3 regions of the Nonomuraea sp. NPDC052129 genome follow, and region 3 is predicted to be linked to each of the others. Evidence: riboswitches for the same ligand, from Rfam matches in the RefSeq annotation. Region 3 holds a riboswitch; each other region holds the start of a gene.
The links. Region 3 has a riboswitch for cyclic di-AMP ahead of AB0L53_RS21700 (hypothetical protein). Riboswitches for the same ligand answer to the same signal wherever they lie in the genome.
Positions count from the first base shown of each region.

Region 1 (3,266 bases), on a different contig from region 3:
CGCGCCTCGGGGATCCCGCGCGAGAAGCTGTTCGTCACCACCAAGCTCTTCAACAACGACCACGAGCGGGCGGAGGAGGCGTTCGACGAGAGCCTGTCCCGGCTCGGGCTCGACTACGTGGACCTGTACCTGATCCACTGGCCGGTGCCGTCGCGGAACAAGTACCTCCAAGCATGGCGCAGCCTGGAGAAGATCTACCGTCAGGGACGGGCCAAGGCGATCGGTGTGTCCAATTTCACCATCGAGACTCTCACCCGGGTCATCGACGAGGCCGACATCGTTCCGTCCATCAACCAGATCGAGCTGCACCCGTACTTCCAGCAGCGCGCGCTACGAGAGTTCCACGAGGCCAACGGCATCCTCACGGAGGCGTGGAGCCCGCTGGGGCAGGGCAAGGGCCTGCTCGGCGACCCGGCGCTGGCCGTGCTGGCGGACAAGCACGGCAAGACGCCCGCCCAGATCGTGCTGCGCTGGCACATCCAGCTGGGCAACGTGACGATCCCCAAGTCGGTCACGCCCGCGCGGATCAAGGAGAACTCCGAGGTGTTCGACTTCGTCCTCGACACCGAGGACATGGCGGCCATCGGCGCCCTGACCAAGCAGGACGGCCGGATCGGGCCCGACCCGGAGACTTTCAGCTGGATGGGGTAAGTCCCTAGGATCTTTCCCCATGAAGGATCTCGCATGGGGCATAGCGGCCACGGGTGTCATCGCTGCAAAAGTCGGGGCGGTCATCGCCGCTGAGCCAGGAATGCGGGTGGCCGCCGTCGGTTCGCGCGACCTCGGCCGCGCGCGGGCGCTGGCCTCGGAACTGGGCGCCGAGTCGGCGTACGGCTCGTACGCGGAGCTGTGCGCCGACCCCGGCGTCGACGCGGTCTACGTGGCGACCCCGCACGCCCAGCACCTGGAGGTCGCCGAGGCGGCGATCGCGGCGGGCAAGGCGGTGCTGTGCGAGAAGCCGCTCGCCGCGTCCGTCGCCGACGCCGAGCGGATGGTCCAGCTCGCCCGCGATGCCGGGGTGTTTCTGATGGAAGCCATGTGGACCAGGTTCAATCCGCTCATCCAGCGGGTGGCCGGCGATCCCCGGTTCGGGGAGATCCGCTCGGTCCAGGCGTCGTTCGGCTTCAAAGCTCCCTACGATCCCGCGCACCGGCTGTGGGCGCCGGAGCTGGGCGGCGGGGCGCTGCTCGACCTGGGTGTCTACTCGTTCGGGCTGGCACAGCTGCTGCTCGGGATGCCCTCACGGATGCACGTCACGGGCTCGCTGGCGCCTTCAGGGGTGGACGCGGAGGCGGGCGGGGTGCTGGTCTATCCGGGCGGCAGGCGGGCTCTGGTGGAGTGCTCGCTGCTGGGCCCGTACGCGAACGACGCCCTCGTGGTGGGCACCGACATGCGCGCCCACATCAAGGCGCCGTTCTGGGCGCCGGAGCGGGTCGTGCTGAGCGGGCCGTCGATGGAGACGGAGGAGCTCGAGCTCGATCCGGCGGACAACGGGTACGCCGGCGAGGTACGCGAGGTACGGGACGCCATTGCCGAAGGCAGGACCGAATCCGCGATCATGCCACTTGACGAAAGCCTTGCCATGATGGGGCTTCTGGCCGACGCGAGGGCGCAGCTCTCTTAGCTGGGGATTCATCTATTTGTAAGACCCTTGCCTCTTGCATTACCTTTGTGGTCATATGAGGCATACGTCCGGTTTGTCCGTTCGTTGCCAGACCATCGCACAAAGGCATCACAGGACCGTCCTGTGACCGCTGAATCCGCCTCGCGCGGAACCGGGGACCCACCGTCCTTTGGGGTGTATCGGCACGTCACGTGCCGTAGGACAGCTTCCACGTCCGAACCCGTCAGCTAACCCGGTAAGCGGCATGGAAGCAAGGAGTTACCCCCTCGATGGCCAAGTCCCATCTTTTTCGCGCCACCAAGTCGACCTTCGCTCACGCCATCCTCGGCGTGAGCGTCGCGGCCGCCGCTTTCGCCGGCCAGTCCGCCGCCCACGCGGACACCGCCACCGCCCACGCTGCCGCGGCTCCGGCGCACGCCGCCGCGAAGAGCCACCCGGAGAGCGAGATCAAGGCCAAGGCCACGGTCTCGCGGGTGTTGGCGCTGGCCAAGGCCCAGGTCGGCACCACTGAGAACGCCTACGGTGGCGGCACCAAGTTCCAGAAGTGGTACATGAACTCCCCGCGCGCCCTGGAGACCCTCAGGCGCGACGGCGGCACCCGGGCGGACTACCTGAACGCCGCCTGGTGCTCGATGTTCGTCTCGTGGGTCGGCGACCAGTCCGGCGCGCGCAGCATGATCGGCTGGGACGCCTACACGGTCGAGCACGCGAAGTGGTTCGCCCGCAACAACCACTGGGGCACGACCCCGAAGCCGGGTGCCGTGGTGTTCTTCTCGTGGGGCGGCAGCAAGAGCCTGGACGACATCGAGCACGTCGGTTTCGTCGTCAAGGACAACCACGACGGCACGATCTCCACGATCGAGGGCAACACCGGCAACGGCAGCGTGCAGCAGCGCGTCCGGCCGACGTCCCAGGTGGTCGGCTACGGCTACCCGAGCTACGGCGCCTGACGACTTCCTGATCGAGGGCTCTCCTGCCGACGAGCGCGCGTCCTTCTGGACGCGCGCTCGTCGGCGTCTTACGCTCCCGTACCGGCTGCCGAAAAGCCCACCACGTTGGGCTGAACAGCGCATGGCTGCCTTATCTGCCCATCCGACCGCAACCCCCCAAGTTTGGGGATGTCACGGGCCTGCCGTCACCTCAGACACTGACGGTGGCCGGACAGCGAGCCGGTTCTCGATACTGAGGAGGGGACATGTCACCGACGACGCAGCAGGACAACTGGCGCTTCTGCAACAAGTGCTACACCCTTTGGTGGAATGGCCGCCCCGACAACGGGCACTGCCCCGCAGGCGGTGCCCACGAGGGACACGGCAGTTGGAACTTCTACCTCCCGGCGAACCCCGCCGAGCACATCTAACGCAAGGCCGGACCCCCGGCCGGTCTCCCCGCGACACCACGGTTTCGCGGGGAGTTCGGCGTTGGACGATACTTTCGGCGATCCGGCGATCCGGCGAGTCAGCCCAGTTGCTGGGCGTTCAGGCCGGTGAGGCGTTCGTAGGCGGGGCTTTCGTCTGGGTAGACGACCTGGATGTCAATGGGAAGGGCTGTCCCGGGGTCGACGCTGTGTCCGCCGCCTTCGGGGGAGCCGAGCAGGACGGCGCCGTCGGTGCCGTTGCGGAAGATCTCGCCCCAGAAGGTG
Region 1 is NZ_JBFAVX010000024.1:15,875-19,140, reverse strand. Features, by position in the region: gene AB0L53_RS38880 (aldo/keto reductase) at 1-651, shown strand, start outside; gene AB0L53_RS38875 (Gfo/Idh/MocA family oxidoreductase) at 671-1,624, shown strand; cyclic di-AMP (ydaO/yuaA leader) riboswitch at 1,743-1,881, shown strand; gene AB0L53_RS38870 (CHAP domain-containing protein) at 1,894-2,574, shown strand; gene AB0L53_RS38865 (hypothetical protein) at 2,820-2,984, shown strand; gene AB0L53_RS38860 (hypothetical protein) at 3,083-3,266, opposite strand, start outside.
Region 1: it holds a riboswitch for cyclic di-AMP, as region 3 does, so the genes downstream of both, AB0L53_RS38870 (CHAP domain-containing protein) here and AB0L53_RS21700 (hypothetical protein) in region 3, are expected to answer to the same signal.

Region 2 (3,266 bases), on a different contig from region 3:
GTGTCTCCGGTGCGCTCAAACGTGTACGGCCTGCGCGGACGCCTGCCTGAGTGAGGACATGGTGGCCGAAATGGTCAAATGCATACGCAGCGATCTGGACTGCGCGGACATCTGCGAGACCACTGCGCGCGTGCTCTCGCGGCACACGGGCTATGACGCGAACATGACGCGTGTGGTCCTCGAAGCCTGCGCCCAGGCATGCAAGGCGTGCGGCGACGAGTGCGGGCGGCACACCAAGCACGCCCACTGTGGCATCTGTGCACAGGCCTGCCGTGACTGCGAACGCGCTTGCCGGGACCTGCTTGGGGTTCTCGGCTAGGCCTCGGCACGACCGGAAGTCGATCTCCTAGGACGACGTGCCCGGCATCACGGGGGCGAATGCCGAGTACGTCCGAACGGATGGCTGCGGTTGTCCCCTCCCGGGAGGACCAGCCAGCCGACTTTTCACTATATGACATAGTAGGATCGGCCGCTAATGCTGATGCGCGGATAGCCGCATAGCAGCTCTCTTACAGCAATTGCCGAAGCGACGGCTTCCCTGATGTCAGGACTTGTACTGCGGATAGCCATAGCCGACGACGTCGGACTTGGGTCGCACCCGCTCCTCGACCTTCCCATTGCCGGTGTTGCCTTCGATCGCGGTGATGGTGCCGTCGCGGTTGTCCTTCTTCACCAGGCCCATGTGGTCGATGGAAGTAATGCTCTTGTCGCCGCCCCATGCGTAGTAAACGACGGCTCCGGGCTTGGCAAGGGTGCCCCAGCGTCCGTTGTTCTTGAACCACCGCGCCCATGTGACCGTATAGGCGTCCCATCCCATCGTCGGCCTAACGCCGGTCTGCTCACCGACCCAAGAGACGAACATGGCGCACCACGGAGCGTTGGCGTAGGCCTGAAGGCTTCCTCCGTCGCGGGCCAGAGTCTCCTGGGCCCTGGGGGAAGTCATGTACCAGCTGTGGAATCGGGTGCCGCCGCCGCTGGCGTTCTCCGTCGTCCCCACCTGCTGCTGGGCCAGCTTCAGCACGGCGTCCGCTGTGACCTGGCGCTGGGGCTGGGAGGAAGTCGCAGACCGCGAGACGCCAGTTTGGGTCTCGCTGGCGTGGTCGCTGGCGAAGGCGGGCGTACTGGTGATGAGTGCACTGGCCACGGCCGCTGCGGCGAGGGTGAGGCCGTGCTTACGGGCGGACCTGCCGTAGTTCGGCAAGAGGTGTTTGGACATGCGGGGAATGGCTCCTTGCTTCCATGCCGCCTACCGGGTTAGCTGACGGGTTCGGGCGTGGAAGTGCCCTACGGAGCCCCGTTGGGACGGGCGCACCGATTCACCCCAAGAAAGTGGATCCCCGGCTCCGCGAGAAAGCGGACTCGGCGGCCGCGGCTACGATCTGCACACAACGCCGGTGCAGACGAGACGCGGTCTCGGCATTACAGGCCACCATCGGAACGCTGCGGCCTTGGGCCTGTAAAGGTATGCAAGCCAAATGGCCAGCGCAAGCGAAACCTTTGGAAGCCGACCCCAATGCCCTGTGTGGCCTAGGGTTCAGCCATTAATCCTTTACCTTTACCACGGCGTGGTGCCGTGCCTGAGCGGTGGGCCGCTGTGTCGCTGTTCGGGTTGTGCATAATGTCGCAGTGACTATGAACCGTAGTAGCGTGCTGCCCCGAGCGGTGTACCTAGTGGCCGGACTCGTGGTTGCAACGCTGGTAGCGGGGATGTTAGCCCTCGTCGACTACGAGCGACCGGCGAAGCCGCCCCGGCGTCTTCGGGCTGGACCCGGGAAGCCGGGCAAAGCCTCGCCGGCGCCTGAACCGCCCGTTGTGGCGGCCCTCGACCGTCTGCGGGAGCCACACCTGCTTGTGGTCGCGAATCGTCCGCTGCCTGAACAAATGATCGAGCGGGTTCGAGTACGCAAAGGCGTGAGCTCCATGGAGATCGTCGATGCGGCGGCGATACCGCTCGGCGGTAGGAGGGTGGGAACGGTGGGGGTGGAACCATCGACCTTCCGGGCCTACACGCCCAAGCCGACCGTGCGCGGCGGCGAAGAGCAAACTGGGCGCCCCGTATGTCTGGGGCGCCGAGGGACCTGACGCCTTCGACTGTTCCGGCCTGATCCAGTGGGCCTTTGGCAGGGCGGGCATTCGGCTGCCGCGGGTGACGCATCAGCAGTTCGCCAGTGGACCCCGGGTCCCGTTTTCCCAGATGCGATCGGGTGACCTGATCTTCTGGCGGCTGGACCCCACCAACCCGGGCTACATTTCCCATGCCGCGATCTACTGGGGCGACGGAAAGATGATCCAAGCCCGGCGGACGGGGGACGTCGTCAAACTGGTGCCCGCCCACACGCGCAATCTCGCAGGCGTGGTGAGGGTGATTGAGTGATCACGCGTTGACCCGCTGCGGTGCTTGCCTTGCGTATAACAACGTGTAGCGCACGGTATTGGTCGGTCTGCGTTGGATAGATCTTTTATGCCAAAAATCTCATTTCGGTAACCAGTCACCCTTTCTACCTACTACAGTCCTTCGTACTTGCCGGTGACTTGCCTTCGCGGTGGAGGCGGCCGGCTGGTGCCGAGGCCCGCGCCGCGGGAACGGGGGAACCAGAGCCTGGAGCGATCCACGCATGGGGTGAATCCGCCACGGATGCGGCGGTAGGGCGTCATCTCCTGGCCCGAACCCGTCAGCTAACCCGGTAGGCCATAAGGAGAAAGGGTCAAACCCCGGACCTATGCCATCCATTGTGGACGGGCTGCTCGACGCTGCCCAGAAAAATCTCGGCTATCGCGAGAAAACCGACGGCTACAGCAAGTTCGGTAACTGGTACTACGCCAACGTGGACAACAGCGACCCCTACTTCAAGACCGCCCCATGGTGCGACATGTTCATTACCTGGGCCGCCAACCAGGCGGGCGTCGAGAAGTACGTGGGGGATTTCGCCTACACCGTCGACCACGCCAAGTGGTTCAAGGAGCAGGACGCCTGGAGTGACAAGCCGGAGCCCGGCGCCATCGTCTTTTACGACTGGAGCGGGTCACGCGATGTGGAGCGGATCGACCATGCGGGCATCGTCGAGAAGGTACAGGGAGACCAGATCTCCACGATCGAGGCCAACGTCGACAAGGTGTGGCTCAAGCGCAAGGACAGGGACCAGAGCAAGGTCGTCGGCTACGGCCTTCCCCGCAAGGTCAAGGAGAAGTTCGGGGAGGGTGAGACGTTCGTCCTGACGGGCGGCAACCCGCGGACGCCTCTGGTCCGGAAAGGGGTCGTGCAGGCG
Region 2 is NZ_JBFAVX010000035.1:42,054-45,319, forward strand. Features, by position in the region: gene AB0L53_RS47160 (four-helix bundle copper-binding protein) at 1-319, shown strand, start outside; gene AB0L53_RS47165 (CHAP domain-containing protein) at 545-1,216, opposite strand; cyclic di-AMP (ydaO/yuaA leader) riboswitch at 1,229-1,375, opposite strand; gene AB0L53_RS47170 (NlpC/P60 family protein) at 1,934-2,374, shown strand; cyclic di-AMP (ydaO/yuaA leader) riboswitch at 2,552-2,706, shown strand; gene AB0L53_RS47175 (CHAP domain-containing protein) at 2,721-3,266, shown strand, end outside.
Region 2: it holds a riboswitch for cyclic di-AMP, as region 3 does, so the genes downstream of both, AB0L53_RS47165 (CHAP domain-containing protein) here and AB0L53_RS21700 (hypothetical protein) in region 3, are expected to answer to the same signal.

Region 3 (3,266 bases):
CGCCTGCCGCGCCAGCCGGGACATGGTGGCGGGCGGCCTGACTACCTGGGCATCGGGGTCTTCACGGTGGGCATCAGCGCGCTGCTCATCGGCCTGACCGAGAAGGGGCTCGACGGCCACACGTGGACCAGCGTGCCGGTGATCGGGCCGATCGTGCTGGCTCTGGTGTCGCTCGTGGTGTTCGTGGTGGTGGAGATGCGGGCCGAGGCGCCCATCATGCCCATGCACCTGTTCCGGAACCGTACGTACACGCTGGTCAACGTGACCTCCTTCTTCACCGCCTTCTGCATGTTCGCCGGTGTGGTGTTCCTGCCGCGTTACTTCCAGGAGGCGCTCGGCGCCAGCGCCACCGAGTCGGGGCTGCGGATCTACCCGCTGACCCTGGCCATGGTGGTGGGCAGCATGGTCGTGGGCGCGCTGATCAGCCGGACGCGCGTCTACAAGCCGTGGCTGGTGGCGGCGCCGTTCCTGCTGGTCGTGGGCACGCTGCTGTGCGCCGGTCTGACGCTGGACACGCCGCCCTGGGTGCTCGTCGGGTGGATGGCGCTGATCGGTCTCGGCATGGGCCCGATGCTCTCCGGCCTGACCGTGGCCGTGCGGGACTCGGTGCCGCCCCAGTACATGGGTACGGCCTCGGCCAACCTGACGTTCTTCCGCCAGATCGGCGGCTCGGTCGCCCTGGCGCTGGCCGGCACCGCCTACACCTCTGTCATCGCCACCGAGGCGCCGCTGCACGGACTGGCTGCCGCGCACGCCTCGGCCGCGGCCCTGGTCATCCCCTCGCTGGGTGTCGCGGGCGCCCTCGTGGCGCTGGTGGCCCTGATCGCCATGCCCGGTGCGCGGATCGACCGGGAAACGCCCCAGTCCAAGGTCGAGGCCAGTTTCGCGTCCTGAGCGCCGTCATGGGAAGCTGGTTCTTGTCCCCAACACCAGGAGGTCCTCATGGCGGAAACACCGGAGCCGGAAGTCGACGAAACTCCCGAGGACGAGATGAAGCGCAAGTTCCGCGAGGCGCTGGAGCGCAAGCGTAACCAGCATGCCGACTCGAGCGCGGGTGGCAGGGGCAACGACCCTTCCAAGATTCACGGCGCTCACGGGCCCGCCGCCAGCAAGCGTTCTTTCAGGCGGAAGAGCGGCGGTTGACCTGAGCTTTTCTGGGGGTACGGCATGCCGTACCCCCTTTTTTCTTGACCTCCTAGGTAGATCTTCGCCCGTTTCATGGCCTTATGTTTGCCTTTGTCCGGTTCGGTACCTATAGTTCATGGAGTTACCAGCCGGTGACTTTGGGGCTTCAACAGGGGAGTACCAACCGGCAGGCGCCGAATCCCGCTCGCGGGAACCGGGGAACCAAACGTTCCTTAGGGGTGAATCCGACCGCGGTCGGTAGGGCATCTCCACGTCCGAACCCGTCAGCTAACCCGGTAGGCGAGATGGAGAGGACACCTACCGCATGCGTTACCCCCGCGTCGTGCCGCCAGCCCGCGTGTTGTCGTCCGCTGACTGACCGGCACCTTCCCCCCGCTCTTCCACGCTCCGCGTAGCGCCCGTTTGGCGTTTTGCCCGGCTACGCACACCTTTCGCGAGCGCAATCCCCTTGTTCCCGTATAAAGGACTTTGCTACTCCATGTCTGTTCGATCTGCCATGCTCACCGCCGCCGTCGTCGGTGCGATCTCCATCGGCGCAGGCACCGCCGCACACGCCGATTCCGGCAGTGACAAGAAGGTCCTGCTCAAGGGCAAGACCACCGCGTCCTACTTCTGGGACGACTCCTCCGGCCGCGCCGGGGACACCGGGCTGCCGGCCAGCGGCAAGCCCATGCAGAAGGGGCTCGCCGCCAGCCCGAGCTGGCCGCTCATGACCGAGGGCTACGTCGTCTACAAGGGCAAGAAGATGCCCTTCTTCGTCGGCGACCGCGGCCCGGGCGTGCCGTCCTCCAGCGGCGTCATGCTCGACCTCGACGCCAAGACCTTCGCCGCCCTGACCGGTGGCCGCTTCAACTCCAGCACGCTGGGCGTGGACGGCAACGGTGGCGCGGGCCACATCAAGATCGACTATGTCATCACCAAGTGGGGTAGCGGCCCGGGCAAGAAGAACTACCCGCAGCCCTTCTCCACCGGTGCGTACGCCGTCGTGGACCACAACCCCGCCAAGCCCCCGAAGATCGTGGCCGAGGGTGACAAGCCCGCCGCGGTCAAGCCCGCTCCCGCCAAGGCTGTGCCGGTGGCCGCCAAGAAGGCCGACAAGGCTGAAGAGAAGGTTGTCGAGTCGAACGCCATCGGTGGCGCCGCCGCGGCGGTCGCGCTGGCGATGTTCGGCGGCTCGACGGTCGGCCGCGACCGGATCCGCAAGCTCGTCCGGCGCTGACGGCCGTCAGGTCCGAAGACGGTCTTGCTGACGGCCGTCAGGTCCGGAGCCGACGGCCTTGATGGTCGTCTATTTCGGAGCTGACGGTCTTTGCGTCGCGGGAAACAGAATGTCATTCTGACCTCGTGACCACGCTTGCAGCCGCAAACGGCATCGAGATCGCGTACGAGACCTTCGGCTCACCCGGCGGACGTCCCCTGCTCCTCATCATGGGGCTCGGCGCCCAGCTCATCCACTGGGACGACGAGCTCTGCGAGCTCCTGGCGGAGCAGGGCCATCACGTCGTCAGATTCGACAACCGTGACTCCGGACTCTCCACGCACCTGCACGACGAGGGCGTTCCCACACTGGGGACGTCCTCTTCGTATCTGCTGGACGACATGGCCGACGACGCGGCCGGGCTGATGGACGTCCTCGGCTGGCCCGCCGCCCACGTCGTGGGCGCCTCGATGGGCGGGATGATCGCCCAGACGCTCGCCATCCGGCACCCCGAGCGGGTGCTGACCCTTACCTCGATCATGTCGACTCCCGGCCCGGACGTGGCCCCGCCCACGCCGGAGGCCAGCGCGGTGCTGCTCGCCGCGCCCCCGACCGATCGGGACGCCGTGCTCGCCCAGTCTTTGAGGACCTGGGCGGTGATCGGCTCGCCCGGCTTCGACATGGACCGGGAACGCATCCTCCGGCTGTCCGGCCAGGCGTACGACCGGTGCTTCGACCCGCCGGGCACGACCCGGCAGCTGGCCGCGATCATGGCCTCCGGTGACCGCACGGAGCGGCTCGGCACGCTGGGGATCCCCGCCCTGGTCATCCACGGCGAGGCCGACGCTCTCGTCCCGGTCGCCGCCGGCCACGCCACGGCGGCGGCGATTCCGGGCGCCACGCTGCTGACGTTCCCCGGTAT
Region 3 is NZ_JBFAVX010000009.1:83,246-86,511, reverse strand. Features, by position in the region: gene AB0L53_RS21710 (MDR family MFS transporter) at 1-894, shown strand, start outside; gene AB0L53_RS21705 (DUF5302 domain-containing protein) at 943-1,143, shown strand; cyclic di-AMP (ydaO/yuaA leader) riboswitch at 1,308-1,443, shown strand; gene AB0L53_RS21700 (hypothetical protein) at 1,625-2,365, shown strand; gene AB0L53_RS21695 (alpha/beta hydrolase) at 2,491-3,266, shown strand, end outside.